DNA from 3 places in the Brevibacillus sp. AG genome. Region 2 is predicted to be linked to each of the others. Evidence: predicted binding sites of a transcription regulator. Region 2 holds the regulator's gene; each other region holds the start of a gene.
What was found. Region 2 encodes LexA, which represses DNA repair genes until DNA is damaged. Its sites were predicted from a motif close to CGAACATATGTTCG; they were not measured.
Positions count from the first base shown of each region.

Region 1: the regulator LexA is predicted to act here: its motif matches at 4,928-4,941, upstream of ruvC (crossover junction endodeoxyribonuclease RuvC).
Region 3: the regulator LexA is predicted to act here: its motif matches at 4,568-4,581, upstream of uvrB (excinuclease ABC subunit UvrB).

Region 1 is NZ_JAQMYO010000008.1:55,120-63,258, forward strand. Features, by position in the region: gene queA (tRNA preQ1(34) S-adenosylmethionine ribosyltransferase-isomerase QueA) at 1-384, opposite strand, end outside; gene POF51_RS21320 (SpoIID/LytB domain-containing protein) at 428-2,362, opposite strand; gene POF51_RS21325 (DUF2905 domain-containing protein) at 2,536-2,754, opposite strand; gene ruvB (Holliday junction branch migration DNA helicase RuvB) at 2,751-3,749, opposite strand; gene ruvA (Holliday junction branch migration protein RuvA) at 3,754-4,371, opposite strand; gene ruvC (crossover junction endodeoxyribonuclease RuvC) at 4,368-4,868, opposite strand; gene POF51_RS21345 (hypothetical protein) at 5,032-5,223, opposite strand; gene POF51_RS21350 (hypothetical protein) at 5,353-6,441, shown strand; gene POF51_RS21355 (BofC C-terminal domain-containing protein) at 6,528-7,100, opposite strand; gene POF51_RS21360 (bifunctional 2',3'-cyclic-nucleotide 2'-phosphodiesterase/3'-nucleotidase) at 7,318-8,139, shown strand, end outside.
Region 2 is NZ_JAQMYO010000001.1:834-8,972, forward strand. Features, by position in the region: gene POF51_RS00005 (glycosyl hydrolase family 18 protein) at 1-284, shown strand, start outside; partial or broken gene POF51_RS32140 (hypothetical protein) at 245-454, opposite strand; gene POF51_RS00010 (DUF4269 domain-containing protein) at 617-1,192, opposite strand; gene POF51_RS00015 (DUF456 domain-containing protein) at 1,301-1,786, shown strand; gene lexA (transcriptional repressor LexA) at 1,837-2,460, opposite strand; gene yneA (cell division suppressor protein YneA) at 2,623-2,958, shown strand; gene POF51_RS00030 (DUF896 domain-containing protein) at 3,035-3,232, shown strand; gene crcB (fluoride efflux transporter CrcB) at 3,328-3,693, shown strand; gene POF51_RS00040 (HelD family protein) at 3,732-5,981, shown strand; gene POF51_RS00045 (HesB/IscA family protein) at 6,045-6,347, opposite strand; gene ltaE (low-specificity L-threonine aldolase) at 6,472-7,497, shown strand; gene POF51_RS00055 (peptide ABC transporter substrate-binding protein) at 7,728-8,139, shown strand, end outside.
Region 3 is NZ_JAQMYO010000004.1:516,946-525,084, reverse strand. Features, by position in the region: gene uvrA (excinuclease ABC subunit UvrA) at 1-2,497, opposite strand, end outside; gene uvrB (excinuclease ABC subunit UvrB) at 2,513-4,489, opposite strand; gene POF51_RS13825 (flagellar hook assembly protein FlgD) at 4,670-5,602, shown strand; gene POF51_RS13820 (hypothetical protein) at 5,667-7,364, opposite strand; gene POF51_RS13815 (PDZ domain-containing protein) at 7,495-8,139, opposite strand, start outside.

The DNA.
Region 1 (8,139 bases), on a different contig from region 2:
TCGTCCACCCGTCTCTGTCACGTCTTCACATACACAACGCAATAGACCGTTACCAAAAACCACTTCTGTCCCCGGCTTCATCCGCTTCCCGGGCTTCACCAGCGTCTCCCAGCGATCATCCCCCAGTGATTTCAACAAAAGGATTTCTATTTTTGCACCAGTCTCCGCCTTTTCTCCAATCAATCTGGCAGGTAAAACGCGGCTGTCATTCATGACGAGTACATCCCCTGCCTGGAGGTGATCGATTAAATTGGTAAATTGCTGATGAACGATATTACCTGTTTGTTTCTCTAATACGAGCAATCTCGATGATGTTCGGTCTTCTAACGGGTGCTGGGCAATCAAATGCTCCGGCAAATCAAAATCAAATTGTTGCACGTCCACGAAATCGTTACTCCTTTTTGCGGTAGATCTTGTGGCAAACGACTTACTTTTCGATTGTCACATCCTGGTAGTAGTGTTGCAAGATATCTTTGTAGTCATACCCTTCCTCTGCCATCGCACGAGCTCCGTATTGCGAAACACCAAGTCCGTGCCCAAAGCCAGTACCACGGAAGATGAATTGCGAACCATTGATCATTTCTACTTCAAACTTCGTGCTGCGCAGAGAGGAGCCACCTTGTTGAAAAACAGAACGGAAAGCATCCGGTGAAGAAACGACGATCGGCGTCCCATTTGCTTCCATCGCGATCACACGTCCAGATGGACCGCGTTCTGTCACTTTCAGGCTCGTTACGTTCCCTGAAATGCGTGGAGCTTTGTTCTTGTCATGCGCGGCATTGATCATGGCTGCAACCTCTGTAGAGGTAAACGGTCCACGCGTCCACGAATACGCATTTTCTTCTTTTACTTCTGAGAGGATTGTTACTTCTGCGCCAGTAGGGAGTACAGACAACACACGATGAGTTGTTGTGCTTGGACCTGAGCGCAAATTGGTATTCTCGGTCGAAATGACCGCCATTCTTTGTCCCTCTGAATTACTTTGGCCTGTTTCGGTGACTAGATCATTTCTTACATAGCCGAGCGATCCATCTGCTAAAGCCACGCGATACCATACGCTTGCATTGTCCATTGGATATGTGTCTTTACTCTCGACAGATCGCAAATAAGGAACTGGATTGCCCCATACTTCTGTGCCGTCCGCCGTCATACCGCCCGCATTGGAATAGAAGAGCGACTCAGCTGGTTTGCCTTGGTAGTAAATGATTTCGCCTTCTGTCTCGTCGACGGCCTCACGTACATCATCAGACTCTTTTGTATAGCCATAATACGCCTGTTCGAAAACCGTATCGGACACATTGGCAACTCCATACTTATTGCCTTGCCACACAGCACGAGTTCTCGACAGGACCGCCTGTGTTTTCAAAGCTTCCACCGGCCAGCCTGGAGCCATCTCAGAGCCAACGACTCCATACAGATACTCTTCCATTGGAAGCTCATTTACTAGCGTCAAGTGACCATTGTATTCCGACAGCTCCATCTCGCCGCGATATGTGCGCTGCTCTCGTTCTACAACGCCAATCACCGATTCATCGCCTGCTTTATTCGCTTCAACTGTCAGCTTTACTTGAGGGGAGAATACATATTTCCAAATCATTTCATCTGGTGATCCGTATACATCCTGCTTCAATATAACATAAGATTGGCTGGCAGGCTCCTGATAGGAGAAAGACGGAAATGCGGCGTTTGCTCTTCGTTTCAATTCTTTCACAGCATCAGGACTAACCTCGTCTCCGATCCAAACCGCATATTTGACTTTATCCCCATCTGATACCATCACGGGATAAGCAGGAATACCGGCTGCTTCAAATGACGCTTGCCATTCTTGCGCTTCCTTTAAGCTTTTGAATTTACCCGCTTCGAGTCGATGCGGACCTTTTACCAGCGGATTCTGCCCGATTGCTTGGGCAACCGTTTTTGCCTGATTGGCGGCAGCCTGATACGTGTCATACGTTCCGCTTACGACCTGATAGACGGTCTGACTGTTACGTTTTGTCACCTGGATTGAGCCCTCGTATTTTCGTTGGCTCATTTGCTGTGCAATCTGCTGTGCGCGATTCCAGTCACCTGTTTCGGCAACGATCAAATGATATTCATCAACCCGGTAACGAGCTGCATCTCCCTTTAATTCGGGTAAATCTGTCTTGCCCTCGGGTCCATTGAGCACGACTCCCATTCCATTTTCAGCAGTTAGCGTAACGGAAGGAACTACTCCCCGATAGCCTTGTCCTGTATCCACAAATAGCGCAACTCTGATATTGTCGCCGGCAGCCTGCGCTGGTACTTGTCCTCCTACGAGAACTACTGATAGCAGGCCCACCGAAAGGACTTTCCCCATCCATTTCTTTCTCATGTCGTCCATTGTCCTTTCTCCACCTGATTTTGTCTAAGCTTGATTTCGTCAAAAATTGGCATGTCTTCCCATGTTTTTCGACAATCGCAGGCTGATCTCCTGCCTTTTTCGTAAAATGGGACCAAACACCCGCATGCAAAAAGACCACCGGAACAATGAGCTCCGATGGCCTTCACACTTGCCTATTTAAACAGCCGGAATAAATACATGCCAAGAGACAGGACGATGCTAATCACAATACAAGTCACAATCGGAAAGTAGAACTTGACGTTTTCCTTTTCTACCACGATATCTCCCGGCAAACGCCCCAGTGGCAAAAATCTGCCTCCTACCTGCCACAAAAGACCGATTACGATTAAAGCAGCACCACCAATAATAAGTAGCTTGGCTACAGGATTCACGATTTCATCTCCCGACCAAAGTGTTGGTACGCACTCGGGGTGAGTACACGCCCCCGCGGCGTCCGCTGCATAAAGCCGATCTGCATGAGATATGGCTCGCAAACATCTTCCACCGTTTGTGACTCTTCTCCAATTGTTGCTGCAATCGTATCCAACCCAACCGGTCCACCGTCAAAGCGATCAATAATCGCTAGCAACAGTTTATGGTCAATATGATCGAGACCACAGGCATCCACTTGCAATCTTTCCAGCGCTTCTTTGGCAATCTCTGTCGTAATGACGCCTTCACCTTTTACTTGGGCAAAATCGCGAACCCGCTTCAGCAAACGGTTTGCCACCCGGGGTGTTCCACGCGAACGTCTGGCAATCTCCTCTGCCCCGCCTTCTCGAATGACGACCTGCAAGATGTCGGCTGCCCTCGAAACGATAAAGGTCAGTTCCGGAACTGTATAAAACTCCAGGCGATTTACAACCCCAAAGCGATCTCGAAGCGGCGCGGACAGCATTCCAGCTCGCGTCGTGGCCCCAACCAGTGTAAATGGCGGCAAATCCAAACGAACACTGCGAGCACTTGGCCCCTTACCGATAATGATGTCCAGCGCAAAATCCTCCATAGCCGGATACAAAACTTCCTCGACGCTTCGGTTGAGCCTGTGAATCTCGTCGATAAACAGGACGTCGCCTTCTTGCAAATTCGTCAAAATCGCCGCCAAATCACCCGGACGCTCAATAGCCGGACCTGACGTCGTGCGGATGTTCACACCCAGCTCATTTGCGATAATTTGCGACAAGGTGGTCTTCCCTAGACCAGGCGGACCGTACAGCAGTACGTGATCCAATGACTCTTTTCGCATTTTCGCTGCTTCAATAAAAATTTTCAGGTTTTCCTTTACGTGCTGTTGACCGATGTATTCGTTTAGATAGCGAGGACGGAGGCTCAGCTCCGCCGCATCTTCTTCCCAATTCATATGCGTCGTGATGATCCGAGAATCCAAAATCCTACCCCCTCATGAGCAACGCAAGCCCTTGTTTGATGAGCTTTTCTACACCATCGCCCTCTTTTGATTTCTCAGACAGCGTGTTTCTGATTTTTTGCAGTTCACCATCAGAGTAACCCAGTGCGGTCAATGCATCGAGCGCTTCGTTCAGTGCAGACACAGCTTGCTCGCCTGCTGTCAAATCACCCGCTGCAACAGTCAAAATCGCAGATGGTGTGTATCCTACCAATTTATCCTTCAAATCGAGGATAATGCGCTGGGCAGTCTTTTTCCCAATCCCCGGAAATTTCGTCAAATAGGTAACATTCTCCTGTTGAACCGCCATCACCAACTGCTCAGGCGTCGCTGCAGCCAGAATGGCCAATCCGCCCTTTGGCCCGATTCCGCTAACATCAAGCAGTTTGCGGAACAAATCGCGTTCGTCACGGGTAGCGAAGCCGTACAGCAGAATGGCATCCTCCCGTACATGGTGGTGAGTAAACAATTTGGTTTTGTTGCCTTCATACCGAACGAATTGGTACGGGTTTGGGCAAAACAGTCGATAACCAATTCCGCCCGTTTCGATAACTATGTATTCCGAATCGAGATAACTAAGTGTACCTTCTACAAAATCAATCATTTCTTAACCCCTTCCGAAATGGAAATGAACGCGCGAAACTGTGCGTGCGTAATCGCAATACCCAATGCGTCCGCCACGTCGTCAGGCTTTGGTACTTCTTTTAACCGCAATAGGAGCTTCGTCATTTCCTGAATTTGTTTCTTCTCTGCTCCCCCGTAGCCAGTCACGGCTTGCTTGACCTGCATCGGGGTATATTCATAGACCGGCACACCAGCCAGCTCTGCCGCAAGCAAAATAACCCCTCGCGCTTGACCAACTGTAAAAGCCGTCGTCACATTTTTATTAAAGAAAAGTTTTTCGACGGACATTTCATCGGGACGATATGTTTCCAGAAGGCTCTGCATTGCCTCAAAAATCTGTTTCAATCTAAGCGGTACTGACAATCCTGCTTCTGTCTGAATGCTTCCATATTGGACGGGACGCAATTGGCTGCCCTCTTTATCCACAACCCCGAAGCCAACAATCGCAATACCAGGGTCAATTCCTAAAATGCGCATAGTCCACTCTCCGTGAGCAAAGATTCTACTCTCTACTGTAACACAAAGCATCCAGAAAGCGAACGTGTATTTCCATTTTATATCCGAGTTCAAAAAGTCGACTTTTTGAACTCGGATATAAAAAACCCGCTCCCTATAAAAGGAACGGGTTATACGGTGTCTGTTAGTGTTTGTTCATTCCGAGTGAATCCGACACATCATGCTGCAAGTGGGCATATTCGTCCACGTCACTTTGCATGTGCTCTTTGATCTTGTTGATCTGTTGGTAATTGAGCTTGTTGTGCCCCTGGTTCAACTGAACGTACAAACGCTGATGGAACTGGTCTTTGTAGCTACCTCTAGGCATGGTAGACATGGTCTAAAGACTCCTCCTTCGATCACCGTATGAAATCAGTATGGCGTAAGCGCAAGGGCGTTATGATACCAAGATTTACGCAACATGAGCCAGACATTTAATTGAAACGATAAGCAGTGGAGGTGTTGATTGTTGCGAAGCAAAGTCCTTATTTTTTGTATATGCCTTTTCGTAATCGCACTGTCAATGCCACACTCTGCATTTGCCAAGGTCAAGAATGACATCACGGTCACCGTTTCAGTCTCACCTGAGTCCTCTTTCCAAACGACCATGTCCTTCCGTGATCAAAAGCAATTTACGAAGCGGCTATTAGGCTCTACTACCGAAGTCGCCTCCTACAACCCACACTGGATACGAGCTACACTGACCGTAAAAAAACGAACGTATGTATATGATCACGATGGACAGCTTTATGAAAAAGAAATGCCCCGCCGTTATGTTTTGGCAAACGATGTTCGCCAGCGGATCGAAGAAATGGCCAAATCCGTTGAGGCAGTCCATTTTGCACATGCCATACCCTGGGAACAGGTAAAAAAAACGTTGAAACGGATGGAATTCGGTACCGTGATTGATTTAGAGACAGGACAACGTTTTGATGTCCAGCGCAGAGCAGGCAGTCGCCATGCCGATGTCCAACCGTTGACACGCAAGGATACACAGATCATGAAGAACATTTATCAGGGAAAATGGTCGTGGAAGCGCAGAGCCATTCTGGTAGAGGTAGACGGTACTTATTTTGCAGCATCCATGCACGGAATGCCTCACGGCGCTGGCGCGATTAAAGGAAATGAATTCCCGGGGCATTTTTGCATCCACTTTTTCGGCAGCTCCACCCACCGACGCACAGAGCCCGATCCTAGTCACAGCATGATGATTCTAAAAGCCTCCGGAGCACTTGCGACTACAATAAAAGGGGCGTCTCCAGAAGAGCTGGTCGGTTTTTTCCTCACCGCGTTGCATGAGCACGACACCCATGCAATGCGAATGACAACGGACGGATTCTCACTTCCTGAAGGGCTGTCCGCGATCGAATCTGTGCGAACGTCAGAAATCGTCATCCCGTCAGACGAACGTGGCCCCCTCTTGATAGAGGTTCCTGTTCGGCTCACGTACATCGCCCGGGAAGGCGGTAATTTTCGACGAACATGGAAGTTTCTTTTGCGCCGCGAAGTCCCGGGGGAACGCTGGCGAATCATTGCGGTTGAACTGAATCCATAGCAATTGAAACAAAAATCCCTTTCCAGTCCAATACGTGCTTGTTACACGAAAGGCTCGAAAGGGATTTCTTTTAGGTCCACCCATTTTCATTGGCCACTCCATTGGTATTCGCCATAGGTGGACAATACACTGTTATACTCTGCCAGATTCCGAATGCGAATCCCCCGTTTCAGATTCTCCCATTCCTCTTTTGGCAGACTCGCTTCCATTTTTGCCGTATCGATTCGATAAAAGGTCTGTACGACATCTTGTTCAGTAGGCAGACCATGAAACAGGGCAAGCATGCCGTCTGACGCTATTCCGATATGTCCATTCTCCTTGCACGCTGGCGCTATATCCTGCTCGCGTTTCATTAAGATCATCTTGACAGGTTCTGCTTGTACAATTTCCCATCCATTATAGTTGCCCATGACGTCTGCCAGTTGATTGGTACGAACTGCCACATGTTCTTCGTCTCGCACCCCACACAAATAATGGCGAGCTAAAACCAGTTCGTACGACGTCCCCGCGACTACATCTGCTTTGCCTGAATGGTTCAGTAAACGAGCAAGACCCGAATCGTTTCCTTCCTTTCCTACTAACAGGATACCGATTACGACGCCAGTGGCTAATGCTGCACCCCATGTCGCGTAAACCACCCACTGTTTTTTCTCTGTCACATAGAACCCCTTCTTTTATATAGGCTTTTCTTCCTATCATTACCACAAAGAAAGAGGGGCATACGCGACCTATGGCGGATTGACGTTATATTTTTTTATTTTTGTCAATACAAAAAATTAATATACTATTTCATCTAGCTATCTATCCAGCGTCCTATTCTAATGATAAACTATTTTTGCTTGGCATTATTGTAAACTTATGGAGGTCATTTCAAACATGAAAAAAACGAACAAAAAAATGCTGACTGCTTTCCTCCTCAGCACTTCTTTGGTTGTTGGCGCTCTCTCTTTTCCTCTTACTCCTGTAAGCGCACAAACAGATTCTGTCCTGAAGCTCCGCCTGTTGGAAACGACAGATATCCACACCAACATCGTTAACTATGACTACTATCAAGACAAAAACACAGACGAGTTTGGCCTCGCAAAAACAGCGACTTTGGTCAAAAAAGCAAGAGAAGAAGCGAAAAACAGCATCCTGATCGACAACGGTGACTTGTTGCAAGGAAACCCATTGGGCGACTACGTGGCAAAAATCGACCCGTTGAAAGCTGGAGACACTCACCCTGCTTACAAAGCAATGAACCTGATGGACTATGATGTTGCCAATATCGGTAACCACGAGTTCAACTTTGGTTTGGAGTTCTTGGATACCAGCTTGAAGGGTGCAAAATTCCCTTACATAAACTCCAACGTGTATGTAGACGACAAGGACAAAAACCCTGACAATGACAAAAACATGTACACTCCTTACGAAATCCTGGAGCGCACATTTAAAGATGAGAACGGCAAAGATGTAAAACTCAAAGTAGGCGTAATCGGTTTTGTTCCACCACAAATTATGCAATGGGACAAGGCTAACCTGGAAGGAAAAGTAATCGCGAAAGACATCGTGGAAACTGCCAACAAATTCGTACCTGAAATGAAGAAAAAAGGTGCAGACATCATCATCGCGGTTCCTCACTCCGGAATTGGCCCTACCGAGGGTGGTCCTCAATTGGAGAATGCTAGCTACCAACTGAGCAAAGTAGATGGTATCGAC
Region 2 (8,139 bases):
CTGATCCTACAAATAAAAGTAATTCTGTAGTAGAGTGGAAAAATATTTCGGAACTAATTGCCACGACTGGAGCAACACCAGTTAGGGATGAGGTTTCTGGTTCAATGTATTTCAATTACACGGATTCTGATGGATGTAAACATGTCGTATGGTATGAAGACGAAACAAGTATAAAAAATAAGACGCATTATACGCAAACATATGAGTTAGCTGGTGTATCGACATATGCGATCGGTATGGAAGATCAAAAATTCTGGGAAGCGATCTCTTCTGGTCTAAAATAAATCCATTTACTTACGTCGAATAAAACAAGAAGAAAAATGATGAACCAATTTCTTGCCTCTTGTTCACTGACTCCATGTATTTTTTGATAGGCGTGACAAAGAGTATTTTCTACATCCGTAGCCATTCGACTTCCATCCCCACATATATAAAGGTGGGCACCGTCATCTAGGTGAAGCTTAAAACAAGATAAACAATTTATAAAAATCCCGTATTTTTTATTGAATACGGGATTTTTATTTCCTGAATTTTAATAAGCTGGACCGATACCTTAACGAGACATTAAATGAAAAGCCTACATTCAAGCAGTAGAGATTGGCTCTTTGCTCGAAGATTATTCCTTTCGCAGCAGTTGAACTCTTTGTCGTAATTCCTGGTCTGTTAACGGCTCCAATTGCAACAAAGCCTCGTATGGATCATCACCCGGGATATGAAAGTATCGAGCAAATGCAGGCTCTGTCTTGATGCCGCTTTGCTTCAGAGTCCTGATATGTTTATACGCATCCAAGCCTCCTATGTCTAACAATCGTGCTTCGATGTCCATATGACGATAGGCGTTTTGCTTTTCGACAGCTACCTGTTGAGCAAACAATTCAAACCAAAAGCCAGCTGTGAAAAACGAGATAACGCACGTGGGAGTACTATTTACATCTAAGTGTGTCACTTCAAATCCGGGCAAGCAGCCAAATGCTGTACGAACAGCCTGCTCAAACTGCTCCAGATCATGACTCTCGCAAATAATATCCAGATCGCTTTGCACAACATCAATGTCCAATGGGATGGTTCCGGCAAGCACTGGGTGGTAATCGGATAGTACTTCCATGATGTTCGTCTGTTGAATCGCTTCCAACGCTGCTTTTTGGCGAATCGTCCCTCTGCCCAAGTAGGAGAGATCATGCCAATTTCTCATGAGACTACCTCCATGTCTGCTTTCTTTTAAAATAGTTTAGACAAAAGTGAATAAGTACGCAACGAAATCGATAATCACTCGTATACCTAAATGAAGGGAGTGTAGTAGATGGAAATATTTTTGTGGGTAGTGGTTGTGTTATTGTTCTTGCTAAGCATCGCAGGAATTTTCTTACCCGTTTTACCTGATACGATATTACTGTGGGCGGGCTTTTTGCTCTATCACTTTTTCATTGCAGATCCGGGAGCGGGATTGCCGGCATCCTTTTGGTGGGGAATGGTCGTTCTAAGCATTCTGCTTTACGGTGCTGACTTGCTGACAAATATGTACTTCGTAAAAAGGTACGGAGGGTCCAAATGGTCGTCCATCGCTGCTGCGATCGGTATTATCCTCGGGATTTTCGTTTTCCCACCGTTTGGTATGCTGATCTTGCCGTTCGTATTCGTCGTTCTTGTAGAGTTGATGGTACAGAAGCAGTCGATGGAGAGAGCAGTGAAAGCGGGCGTAGGCTCACTGATCGGATTTTTGGGTAGTGCAGTCGTAAAAGTCATCTTGCAAGTTACGATGATCATCTGGTTTTTTATCGCCAGATAATAGACAGAAAACAAAAAGGACAGCCTCGGCTGTCCTTTTTTACGTGGGAACTAGTGAATGAGTCGATAAACACCGATGACTTTACCGAGAATAGTGACATGCTCCAGGATGATCGGTTCCATCGTGGCATTTTCCGGTTGGAGACGGAAGTGATTCTTTTCTTTGAAAAATCTTTTAACGGTCGCTTCGTCTTCTTCTGTCATGGCTACGACGATGTCACCATTGTTGGCTACGTGCTGTTGGCGAACAATGACGTAGTCTCCGTCGAGAATCCCGGCATCAATCATACTGTTCCCGGAGACGCGCAGCATATAGACCTTGTCAGAAGTCACGATATTGTCTGGAAGCGGGAAGTACTCTTCTACATCCTCAATGGCAGTAATCGGTTGTCCAGCGGTTACTTTTCCGATTACTGGCACACGGACGACAGAGTCTTCGAAATTGTCTTGAAAACGATCTTCATCTGATAGCAATTCGATGGCACGAGGTTTGGTAGGATCTCGACGAATGAGGCCTTTTTTCTCTAAGCGTGCCAAATGCCCATGTACAGTTGAGCTGGAAGCTAGTCCAACTGCCTCCCCAATTTCACGTACAGATGGCGGATATCCTTTATCACGAACTTCCTTTCGTATGAACTCGATGATGGCTTGTTGTCTACTCGATAATTTTGACATAGAAAGACACCCCTGATTTCTCGAACATATTTTCCTATATTATACCATGGGAGCTTGCGTTCGACAAACATAAGTTCGATTCATCGTTGACATGAACATATGTTCTCATTTATTATGAGGCTACAAGTGATCAGAACGTATGTTTGCGAGGAGGCTATCATTATGAATTCATTGACAGTACGTAATCGTTTCGAGAAAAAAGAAGAACGTCGTGTTCGTTTTGGTATCACGAGAGGACAAGCTCTCTTGTTTCTTATTACATTTACTCTCTTTTTTTACCTGTTAACCGAACTAGTGTTTGCTTCTTCGCCAATGGAGGAGCCACAAGGCATAGAAGTAACTGTACAATCTGGAGATAGCCTATGGTCGTTAGCTGTTCAATACAATACAGATCAGATGGATGTTCGGGACTATATAATAGAAATTAAGGATGCGAACGGTTTAGAGAGCAACAGGATTTACCCAGGTCAGACTCTCATCCTTCCTGATACTCCGTAAGTGTTCGGCTGTCTTGCGGGATCATTCGAATGTGGTATAATGAAGCGGCACTACTACAGAGTGGGAGGAACCAGCAGTGGTATCTGACGCAGAAATTAAACGCATCAACGAATTGGTCAAAAAATCGCGCGAAGAAGGTTTGACCGAAGAGGAAAAGCTCGAACAAAAAGCATTGCGCCAAAAGTACATTGACGCCGTTAAGCTTTCATTGAGAGCAAATTTGGATTCCATCCGTTATGTGGAAGACCTTGAAGAAAATAAGCCAAAACAGTAAGATAACAATTACTGATACGACAGACATCCTCGCTTGACGCTAGGGTGTCTTTTTCTGTGACATACATAAGCTGTGATAGCCAGGGAGGGAAAGCGATGGCGTGGATAGCTGTGGCGGTTGGAGGAGCAGTTGGCTCTCTTTTGCGCTACCTATTGTCTTTGCTCGCGAATCAGCCGGGATGGCCGTGGGGAACCTGGATCGCCAATGTTTGTGGATCTTTGATCATCGGCATCTTGTTCGTGCTGGGGAAAGAACGTGGCTTTTTATCTCCGACACTCTACCTCTTATTTGCAACGGGGGTCATGGGAGGATTTACGACTTTCTCAAGCTTCTCCTTGGAAGTAGTCTCTTTTTGGGGAGAAGGCCAACTGTTACGTGGCACTTTGTACGCTCTGCTTAGTTTGGGAGTCGGTCTACTTTCTTGTGCGGTTGGAATATGGTTGGCCAGGCAATGGTCCTGAGTCGTTCAATGACACGATACATGTGAGGGGGAATGAATGTGAGTACACAGCATCGTGATTATGAATTGGAACAAAAAAAGCTGGATGAAACAATTTCAGCGATCGACGAAGAAATGGAGCAGCTTCGCAATGATATTCGCGAGGCAACAGATGATTATGTCAAACAGGTTGTTAACTATAAAAAGGCTAAGGAATTGAGCTACCTGGAAGATCAGGGTCGAGAGAAGCCATATTTCGGCAGAGTGGATTTCTTGAAAGATGAAATCTACGAGCTGGATGAGGTCTACATAGGAAAACGGGGAATTGTACGCAGCGATACGTTTGATTCTGTCGTCGTGGATTGGCGCGCGCCTATCGCCAGTCTTTATTATTCCGGTGAGAGCAAAGAAGCGTTTTACCGGATGGGACGCGAGATCGTGCGTGGTGAAGTTCGACTAAAGCGTAATTTTGCGATCGAAGACGGAAAGATCGTCGGCATCTATGATGGAGCGGTAAAAGAAACGATTAACCGCGAGATGGGGCATCCCGACGAATTTTTGCAAGAGGGCTTCATTGATGAATTCTTGGCAGCCAATCTGAATCAGGCAAACGATAGTAGGCTAAAAGACATCGTCGCTACGATTCAATCCGAGCAAAATGATATTATCCGAGCGGAAAAAGAACGGCCGATTGTTGTGCAAGGAGTAGCGGGGAGCGGAAAAACAACGATTGCTCTGCACCGACTCTCTTATTTGATTTATAACTACCAGGATTCCATGATGTCCAAAAAGTTCATGGTTTTTGCACCTAACCGGATGTTTCTTACCTATATATCCGAGGTTTTGCCTGAGCTGGGAGTCGATGATGTTCAACAGTCTACTTTTGTAGATTGGGCAGCGCGTCTTGTGAAGCCTCTGCTGCCAAAAGGATGGAGAATCGTGAGTCCTGATAAGCCTCTTCAATTGTTCTTCGAAGAGGGGCAGGATGAGCGCCAGCAAGAAATGACACGAAACAGGCTTCGCTTCAAAGGATCGCTCGCTTGTCGGGAGGCCCTGGAGCAATACATTCGGCATATCGTCGAAACAAGAATTCCTTTCAAGAAGCTCAGCTTTTTATACAACAAAACGAAGCAAGTATTTTCAATTCCGGGTGATTTTATTCGCCAATGCTTCTTGGAGCAATTCGCCAATATGCCGTATCATCGGCGGGTAGAAGCGCTTCGCAAGCATTTGAAACAAGAAATGAACAAGCAATTGTTTGCCCATTTGCGAGAGCGAAAAGTCGATTTGGACAAAGAAGGCTTGTACAAATTCGAGAAAATGCTGGAGCAGATACTAGATACGTACCTGACTTCGTTTCCGAGACTGGAAATCTTCGCAGCTTATCGCGAGTTGATTGCTGACGAGGAATTGCTGCGCAAGCTCGTACCTGCTGACATTTCAGACGAAGTTGTCCGTGATGTGACTCAGTCTAGCGCTGCATTGTTTGCAGAGGAGAGATTGGAGCCGGAAGATATCGCGCCATTGCTATACTTGCAGCATATTGTTGAAGGAATGAATAAGGCAGAGCATTTTGATCATACGGTCGTGGATGAAGCACAAGACTTGAGTGCGTTAGAAATAGCCGTCATTGCATTGGCAACTAAGCGAAACTCGCTAACGATCGTGGGAGATATTGCGCAAGGTATTCATAGCTACCGGGGGATTCATGCCTGGGAAGAGTTGACGAAGGGGATTTTTGCACAGCTATTTCCTTCCTATTATACGTTGTCACAAAGCTATCGTTCGACCATTGAGATCATGCGCTGTGCCAATGAAGTGTTGCGGCAAATTGATTTGCCCGAGACGGTATTGGCAAAACCGGTTTTGCGACATGGTGAAAAACCAATCATGGTCAAGGCTCGCTCACGAGCGCAACTGTGGGAGGACATCTCTTCGCGTGTGGTAGCCTACCAGTCGGAAGGCTTCAAAACGATTGCGATCGTAGCGAAAACTATTCAAGCGAGTAAAAAAGCACATAAAGGCCTGCAAGACAAAATAGCTGATTTAACCCTGTTAGGAACGAAAGATAACCAATTTCCGGGTGGCGTAACCATCATGCCTGCTTTCTTAACAAAAGGCTTGCAGTTTGATGTGGTCATTCTACTGGATGTAGACGCGTATCAAAATAATGAATGGGACGCAAAACTGTTGTATGTCGCGATGACACGTCCTGTCCATCGTCTTGTTATGACGCAGGTTGATGACGTATCTTCACCGTTGCTGAAAGATTTACCGACAGCGCTGTATAGTATGTCTACTGACGAATAAGATTCTCATCATCAAAGAAAACCCTCTGCCTGTAAAAAAGCAGAGGGTTTATCTGTATCATGCTTAGTGGTCGCCTGTGTTACCTTTGGAAGGGTTGGTAATAACAAAACCTTCTTGTGGCAAGAAAAGGTAATCAATGATGATGCCATCCAGCAATGGCTCATCCTTTTTCACAATCACATCGATCTCTTTGTCGGTCGAGATCACAACATCTTCTTCTGTTGGCTTGTCCAGAGCGAGTCCGTAGTGTGCATGATCACCGTGAGAGTGAGTAATATAAACGCGCAGTTTCAATTCTTTGTCTTCTTCTGCCTCGATGATTGGAGCCAATTGCTTGGCAGCGTTACGAGTGATTTTTAGTTTCACAGGTCAAATCCCCTAACTGTATGTAAGTTACCCCTCCATCTTAGCAAGAGGGAAAACAGGATGCAATGTTGAAAGTGTTACGATATGTCTAGAGAATGACAATACGGTGGAAGGAGAGTCATCTATGAAAATCGATTTGCGCAGCGATACCGTTACGAAACCAACCGAGGAGATGCTTCGAGCAATGGCGGAAGCGGAGGTTGGTGATGATGTTTATAGAGAGGACCCAACTGTCAATCGTTTAGAAGCGATCGCGGCTGAAATACTCGGAAAGGAAGCTGCTCTGTTCGTAACAAGTGGAACGCAAGGCAATCAGGTCGCTGTTTTGACGCATTGTGTTAACGGAGACGAGGTCATTGCGGAAGCGGATTCACACATTTTTTACTATGAGGGCGGCGCTATGTCGGCATTGGCTGGCGTACAAACAAGGACGCTGGTTGGAGAACGTGGTGCTCTACGTGCAGAAGATGTAGAGAGGGCGATTCGGGGCAACAATATCCATTTTCCTCGCACAAAATTGATCTGTCTCGAAAATACGCATAATCGCGCTGGCGGGGCGGTAATCTCTGTTGCGCAAATGAAGAGTGTCTATGATACAGCACAAAAACACGGTATTCCCGTTCATTTGGACGGTGCTCGTCTCTTCAATGCGGCTGTGGCTCAAGGTGTTGCAGTCAGTGAGCTAAGCGCTTTTGCCGATACCGTTCAGATTTGTTTGTCCAAAGGGCTGAGTGCTCCGGTGGGTTCCATTTTGGCTGGAGATCGTGCGTTTATCGAAGAAGCGAGATGGTGGAGAAAAAAAGTAGGAGGCGGGCTGCGTCAGGCAGGGTATTTGGCAGCACCAGGCATTATCGCTCTGACACAGATGGCCGAACGATTGGCAGAAGACCATGAACGGGCACAGCAATTGGCAAAAGGCTTGCGCCAGCTATCGCTTCAGGTCGAGCAAGTCGAGACGAATATCGTGCTGGTGAATACAGACTCGATTGGACAAACAGCTGTCGCCTTCTTGGAGCGTTTGGAGGAAAAAGGAGTGCTCGCTGTTGATTTTGACGAGTACGTCATTCGCTTTACGACGCATCGACACATTAGCGATCAACATATCGAGACCGTTGTGGAAGCAGTTGAGCAATTATTGGAAACGGTGTAATCGTTTCAACCGCTTGTAGCCAGTCGAAGGGAAGACTGGCTTTTTTATTTGTATCAACAGTTAATTCTAAATAGTTAGACAATTTGTACAAAATAAGAGTCTATATGCGCTCTGTTTTTCGCCATACCGTCTGATTTGTTTCGTCTACACTTGCGTTATCATGGTAGTGTGATAAAGCGATAGCGTTTACTGGTGTATGGAATCGAATGGAATCAAGGGGGATGGTCTCAATGAGAAAGAGGATGAGCTTCGTTTTGAGCTGCTTCTTGCTACTTCAAGTTTTAGCGGGCTGTAGTACAAGTGAAACGGCGGTAACGAACAAACCGAATGATCAGGCATCTCAACCAGCGCAGCCAACAGGAAAAGAGAGGGTACTGAATTGGAATGCAGACGGTGGAGAGCCTCCGACAGCAGATCCTGGACTTGCTTCCGATGGCACTTCCTTTGATGTCATTACTGCCTGTTTTGAAGGATTGACTCGCTATGGACCGGATGGGAAAATAGCCAACGCAATTGCCGACAGTTATACGGTATCCGAGGATTTGACGACGTACACGTTCAAATTGAAGGCGAATGCGTTATGGAGCAACGGAGATTCGGTAACCGCCCATGATTTTGAGTTCGCCTGGAAAAGAAATCTCG
Region 3 (8,139 bases), on a different contig from region 2:
CTTCCCCGCCAGAGAGCGTCGTAGCAGGCTGCCCAAGCTTTACGTATCCTAGCCCTACGTCTACAATCGTCTGTAGTTTGCGCTCAATCTTTGGCAGGTTGCGGAAAAACTCTACGCCATCCTCAATGGTCATTTCCAGCACATCTGCAATGTTCTTGCCTTTGTATTTTACATCGAGCGTCTCGCGATTGTAGCGTTTGCCATGACAAACTTCGCAAGGCACATACACATCCGGCAAAAAGTGCATCTCGATTTTAATGATCCCGTCACCACTGCACGCTTCACAACGGCCGCCCTTGACGTTAAAGCTGAAGCGACCTTTTTTATAGCCGCGCACTTTGGCTTCGTTGGTGGAAGCAAACAGGTCGCGAATATCATCAAAGACACCTGTATATGTCGCCGGATTGGAACGCGGTGTACGTCCAATTGGAGATTGGTCGATGTCGATCACCTTATCCAGATGCTCCAGTCCCAGGATGCGTCGATGCTCCCCTGGCTTCACCTTTGCCTTATTCAAATCGCGAGCCAGTGTCTTTTGCAAAATTTCATTGATCAATGTACTTTTTCCTGAACCAGATACACCTGTTACGGCAACAAAAACGCCTAAAGGAAGCTTCGCAGTGACGTTTTTCAGGTTGTTTTCCTTCGCACCCTCAATCTTGATCCATTTGTCCGAAGGCTTGCGACGCTCCATCGGAACAGGGATGAATTTGCGCCCACTCAAATAGGCACCAGTCAAGGAGTTAGGGTCCTTCATGACTTCATCCGGTGTTCCTGCCGCGACAATTTGACCGCCATGTATGCCGGCGCCCGGTCCAATATCAATAATATAATCGCAAGCCATCATCGTATCTTCGTCATGCTCGACGACGATCAATGTATTCCCCAGCTTGGTCATATGCTCCAGCGTCTTGATCAGACGCGCGTTATCCCGCTGATGTAGTCCGATACTCGGCTCATCCAAAATGTAGAGAACGCCCATCAGACTAGAACCGATCTGCGTAGCCAGTCGAATCCGCTGCGCTTCTCCCCCGGACAATGTTCCCGCCGCACGGCTCAGCGTCAAGTAATCCAGTCCGACATCAATCAAGAAGTTCAGTCGCGCCTTGATTTCTTTTACGATCAGGTTCGCGATCTTCGTTTCCCGCTCTGTCAGTTCCAGCCCACCGACAAACTGATGCGCATCGAGAATCGACAGCGTAGTCAGCTCGGAAATGCTGCGCTCCCCGACCTTTACCGCCAAGCTCTCTTGACGCAAACGTTGGCCTTTGCAGACAGGACACGCCTTTTGGCTCATGAAGCCTTCGATTTGTTCACGGATGTAATCTGAGCTCGTCTCCAAATGACGTCGTTGCAGATTAATGACGACACCCTCGAACGGTACGACTGCCTCACGAACTTGCCCGAACTCGTTCTCATAGCGGAAGTGAATTTTTTCGCCTTCACTGCCGTACATCAAGATTTGTCGGTGCGCTGCCGTAAGCTCCTCGTATGGCACATCCATCCGAATATTAAAGTGGCGGCAAGCTGATTCCAACAATTGTTGATAGTAAGTAGAAGTCTTCGGCTCCCATGCGCCAATCGCCCCATCATCGAGCGTCTTCGTCGCATCGGGAACGACCATATCCGGGTCAACCTCCAACTTGACACCCAGTCCATCACACTCCGAACAAGCACCAAACGGGCTGTTAAAGGAGAAAATCCGCGGCTCTAGCTCCCCGATGGAGAATCCACATATCGCGCAAGCATGCTTTTCACTGAACAGCAGCTCTTCTTGCTCCATTACATCGACGATGACCTTGCCATCTGCTAAACGAAGTGCCGTTTCCAAGGAGTCTGCGAGACGCGCCTGTACATCCGGCTTCACGACGATCCGGTCAACGACAACCTCAATGTTATGCTTCTTGTTCTTTTCCAGCTTAATGTCTTCGGACAAATCGGTAATTTCACCATTGACCCGCACGCGGACGAAACCTTGCTTGCGGATGTCCTCGAGCAGCTTGACGTGCTCTCCCTTGCGTCCTTGTACCATCGGCGCGAGAATCTGCATTTTCGTGCGCTCAGGATACTCCAATAGTCGATCGACCATTTGTTCAATGGTCTGAGATTGGATCTCGATGCCATGCTCCGGGCAAACCGCTCTCCCAACACGCGCATACAAAAGGCGCAAATAGTCGTAGATTTCCGTAACCGTACCTACCGTGGAGCGAGGGTTGCGGCTCGTTGTTTTCTGGTCAATCGAGATCGCAGGGGAAAGTCCCTCAATCGAATCCACGTCCGGCTTGTCCATCTGCCCAAGAAATTGACGGGCGTATGCAGACAGAGACTCGACATAGCGTCGTTGTCCCTCCGCGTAAATCGTGTCAAAAGCAAGCGAGGACTTACCCGAGCCAGACAAACCCGTCAGAACGACGAATTTGTCCCTCGGAATGACTACATCAATATTTTTCAGATTGTGGGCACGTGCACCCTTTACGACAATATGTTCTAATGGCATGAAAAAAACCTCTCCTTAGAGTTCCGCCTTCAGCTCAAGAATCAAATCACGCAATTCGGCCGCACGCTCGAACATGAGGTTGCGTGCCGCTTCCTTCATTTCTTCTTCCATTCGTTCTATAACAGCCACGCGATCCTTCTTCGGCATTTTCTTAAAGTCTGCATGTGGCAAGTAATCTGCTTTTTCCTCCGCTACCTTGGTCGCCTCGATCACTTCGCGGACGGACTTTTTCACGGTTTGCGGCGTGATGCCGTGCTCTTCATTGTAAGCCATCTGAATGGAACGACGACGTTCTGTCTCTCGAATCGCAGAGGTCATCGAATCTGTCATTTTGTCCGCGTACATGATAACGCGTCCCTCTGAGTTCCGCGCAGCCCGACCAATCGTCTGAATCAGCGAACGCTCATTGCGCAGGAAGCCTTCCTTGTCTGCATCCAAAATCGCCACAAGCGATACTTCCGGCAAGTCCAAGCCTTCCCGCAAGAGGTTGATTCCGACTAGCACGTCAAACTCACCCAAGCGCAATGAACGTAATATCTGCATCCGCTCAATCGTTTTAATATCCGAGTGAAGATAGCGGACCTTGATTCCGATTTCTTTCAGATAGTCCGTCAAATCCTCAGACATTTTCTTCGTTAGAGTCGTGACGAGAATCCGCTCATTTTTCGCAATCGTGGCTTGGATTTCGCCAATCAAATCGTCAATCTGTCCCTTGATCGGACGTACCGTAACCGTTGGATCAATCAAGCCTGTCGGACGAATCACCTGCTGTACCATTTCCGGACTGTGTTCCAGCTCATAAAGACCAGGTGTTGCCGAAATGTAGATCGCTTGTTTCAGCTTTCCTTCAAACTCCTCGAACTTGAGTGGACGGTTATCGCGTGCAGAGGGCAGACGGAATCCGTGATCGACCAGTACATCCTTCCTTGCGCGGTCACCGTTATACATCCCCCGAACCTGCGGCAAGGTCATATGCGACTCATCCATCATGACGATAAAATCTTCTGGGAAGTAATCCAGCAAGGTATAAGGAGCATGCCCGGCAGGCAGTCCCGTCAAATGGCGCGAGTAGTTTTCAATACCGGAGCAAAAGCCCATCTCCATCATCATCTCAATATCGTACCGTGTGCGTTGCTCCAGTCGCTGTGCTTCCAAGAGCTTACCCGCATCACGGAATTCTTTCAGTCTTTCTTCCAGCTCGGCCTCGATGCTTTGGACAGCCAGCTTCATTTTTTCCTCGCGCGTCACGTAGTGAGATTTAGGGAAAATGGCAATGTGATCACGCTGTCCCAAAATCTCGCCGGTCAGTACGTCAATCGAAGTAATCCGCTCTATTTCATCTCCAAAAAACTCAACGCGAATCGCCTGCTCACTCTCTGAGGCAGGGAAAATCTCCACGACGTCACCCCGCACACGAAACGTACCGCGCGTGAAGTTGATGTCGTTGCGTGTGTACTGGATATCGACCAGACGATGCAAAATCTCGTCCCGTCCTGTTTCCATGCCAACACGTAAAGACAAGAGCAACTCCCGATACTCTTCAGGCGAACCTAATCCGTAAATGCAGGAGACGGAGGCAACAATGATGACATCTCGGCGTTCAAACAAAGCACTGGTAGCCGAGTGACGGAGCTTGTCGATCTCGTCGTTTATGCTCGAGTCTTTTTCAATAAACGTATCCGATTGGGGAATGTATGCTTCGGGTTGATAGTAATCGTAGTAGCTGACGAAGTATTCCACCGCGTTGTTCGGGAAAAACTCCTTAAACTCTGCACAGAGCTGAGCGGCCAGAGTTTTGTTGTGTGCCATCACGAGTGTTGGCCTGTTCACCTGAGCAATTACCTGGGCAGCCGTAAAAGTCTTTCCCGTTCCCGTCGCACCCAGCAATGTCTGGTGTCGCTTGCCAGCTTGCAACCCTGCCACCAGCTCGGCAATGGCGGTCGGCTGGTCACCGGACGGTTGAAACTCCGATACCAATTCAAAACGCTCCATTCCCTCGTTCATCTCCTCATAGCATGACTGTTTCTACTTCCATTATAACACAATTTCGGCTAGTTTAAGCCCAAAATTCGAACAAACGTTTGTCTTCATCTTTCCACCGATTTTTCCGATATAAGATGAAGGAAGTGCAAACATGCACAGATAGACTCGCCACCTTCAGGGAGGATTGACATGTCAGATACCGGAACAACCGTTAAAAATAACCCATATATACAACCTCATTTGAGCTATAAAGGCAAAAAAGAATTCACCACCGAGCTCGACCAAAATGCCTTTATGAAGCTCATGCTCGAGCAGTTAAAGCATCAAGACCCTATGTCCCCAATGGACAACTCTCAGTTCATCCAGCAAACAAGTATGCTGACCATGGTAGAAAAAATCACAAAAATGACCACGCTGATGGAGCAATCGAACAACAGCATGGTCACTTTGGAGAAGTATGAAAAGCTGGTAGGTCGTACTGCTTCGTATTCCCTTACTACAAAAGACGAGATGACGGGAGAAACTAAGACGGAGAAGAAAGAAGGCGTACTTGATGCCGTATACATGGATCAAGGCAAAATCTACTTCCGTATTGCAGGCGAATCGACACCGATTCCGCTGGCAGACGTCTCCGGACTGGAATCACAAGGTCTGGCTGGCAATACGCTCGACAACAGCGTGAAGTACATGGAAATGATCGGTCGAGAGATTTCCTATAAAGTAACCAAGGAAGTCGACCGGGATGGCAATCCAGATACCACACACGACGTTTCCAAGGTTGATGAAATCTTGAATGGCGTCATCACTGGCTTTACCACCAAAAACGGTACCGCTCAATTCCAAATGGATAATGGATCAACCGTAAAAGCCGAAGAAATCGTAGGCATGACGGTGAAACCTGAAAACAGAACAATGGGCAACTCCCTTGCCTATGCGCAAATGATCGGCTACAACATCACGTACAACCAGTCTCAGACGAATCCGGACGGTACCACTACCAATACGCCTCTTACAGGCGTGGTCAAAGCTGTCAGCATGAAAAACGGAGTAGTCGAATTCGTCCTCAAGGATGATAAGAAAGTCGCTCTCAACCAAATCACGGGATTCGAAGCAACTGCCTAGAATCGTATACAAAAAGCCGCAACTCTTCGAAATCGAAGAAGGCGGCTTTTTCTTATACAGGGTCCTATTCGTTTACGATCACTTTTCCTGTTATCGCATCCACATAAAATGTATCATCTACATTAAATTCTCCCCCACAGAAGCAATGCGAGCGAGTCTGACGAAACGAAAGGTCATAGCCGAGCTTCCATGTAATCGTGTCTTTCTCGTAATCCGACTGGTGGATGTAGGTCAGCTCAAGTGGAAAGGTTTGCAGTAAACGGGTCATGGCCACTTGTTCTTTAAGTGCTTGGGAATGGGCCGGGTATTTGACACTGGCCGGTTTGTTTATGCTTACCTGTTCCCATGCACCCGTCCATGAATCGATCCGAATCGTATACATCCCTTCCTCCACACTCTGATTGATCCCATAAACCGGAATGCCGTTCACGAGAGGATCAGCTACGATCGAGGTGTACCTTTTATTTCCATCCTCCGTTATTTGGATTTGATTGCTTCCAGACGGAGTCAGTCTTTTCAAAAGCTTATCCGCTTCTATTCGATCTCGCTTCTTATCCGTTTTCACATTAGACCATTGCGGATTGTTCACCCTCGTAGAAAATTCAAGCAGTTCACCAGTCTTTGCATCCGTCACGAGAAGATGATGCTGCTCGCCATTACTGCTTCCCTCGGGAAAGGTAGCCATTCGTGATATCTTGTCGGCATCGGGAACCCCCTCACCAAAATTTCCCCATATGAAATAACGAAGGGCTGGACTATCATCGTAATTCGCCTCGTAGATGGATAGCGGCAGCTTTTCTGTTTCGATTCGAAACAACATGCGTAACAAATCACGCGCTTGCGACTCTGTTTGCGCTACCCACTTCTCACCTGTTCCTGTCACATTGATGGTCTGAGACGGGTTTGTCCCTCGGGTCTTCTTTGTTACTAATCGTTTGCCACTAAAGGCATCCAATGCACTACCTGTATGTTGCTGCGTTATAATTCCATTTTTCAGGACATAAGCGAGCTTTGCTTCTACCTGATCGCTTTGATTATGAATGGGCAATAAATAAACAAGTTCCAATGGACGGCTTTCTTGCCACTTTCGTACAACTTGTTCGGAAGAGATGACGCGCTGTGGAGATGGGAGTGAAGAGGGGCTTACTTTTTCGTATAGCCTGCCATCAAACGTGGAAAACCAAACAATTCTTCCCGATGCATCAAAACTGACGAGACAATCATAATCGTCATCGAGTACAACATTATTCAGGACTCGCACCAGTCGAACCGTCAACAGGTCCTTATTTTTATAAACCTCTCTCGCTTGATAGGCGTTACCTGTACCTGTTCCCTGCAAACCAGCGACAAAAGCCAGCGCACGTGTTTTGGCCTGCTGCTCAGTCGGGTAGGCAGGCTTTGTTGCTATTTTCGGAGTAAGTTTCAGTCTGAGCAACTCCCCTGTCTGTCCGTCGAAAATCGCATCATCCATGGACGATTCGGCCTCAGCAGCAGACTGTGCAAACGTGACCACCACCCCGCTAACACCAGGTCCATCCACATCGCCACCGTAAACGACATAGCGCGAAGACAGCTCCGGTAAAAGCTTGACTAGCTTTTGGACACCTTTCGTCACGTGCATCGGGACAGCCACAACCGATTGAGCCTGCGCTACGGTCACAGGACTCGTTGCGCCTACTCCTGATAAGGGGGAGGCAAAAATTGTGGCTGCAGCTAATGTACCCGACAAAAACCACGAGACTGTTCTTTTCACTTTGAACACCGAACCCACTCCCTCTTTTTTCCTCCTACATTGAGACGCAACTGCCACCAGTAAGTTTCCGAATGGACAAGCTTTTCAAGAAAAAAAGAAGGTATGCATTTTTGACTGCATACCTTCTCCCCAACTATCCTTATGCTCCTACATTCAGCTTCTCCAGCTTTTGCTTGATCAGCTCAACTACACTGGCGCGTTTCAAATCAACAAATGCACGGGTATTTGCATCCGGAACCACAATGATCCCCAGCTGGTGATGATTACCCGCATAGACTGCACACTGTACGAACTTCAGCTCGCCTTCACGCGTGAGTACTTCCATTTTGCAAAAGGCAGGATTGGCTTGTAGTGCTGGATACAAATCTTCTTTTTCCCGCACCGAAATGCCATTTACTTTCACGATAATTTCACCGGGCGTGATGCCGATTTCCTCTGCTCTCGTCCCTGGAATGACACCCATTACTTTTACACCACGTGAAGACTGGATGAAATAAGGCGAACGCTTTCTTTCTTGATACTGACTCCAGAAAAACAACGCCTCATGACCGAATAGTGCGAAGATCGCGGCCAGCAAGATCAACGGATAAAACCATACAGCCAGAGCACATAACCCCAACAAACCAATCGCATACAGTGTCAAATTTTTCGCAACCTGCGTTGCTTTTCTATAAGGTGTCATCGTTTGCGTCATATCGGAGAACCCGGTCACCGTCGGCAAAAGCATCAGTCCGAATGAAGCGGCTTCCGGCGAAAAGAACGGCCACCCCGGATACAATGCACC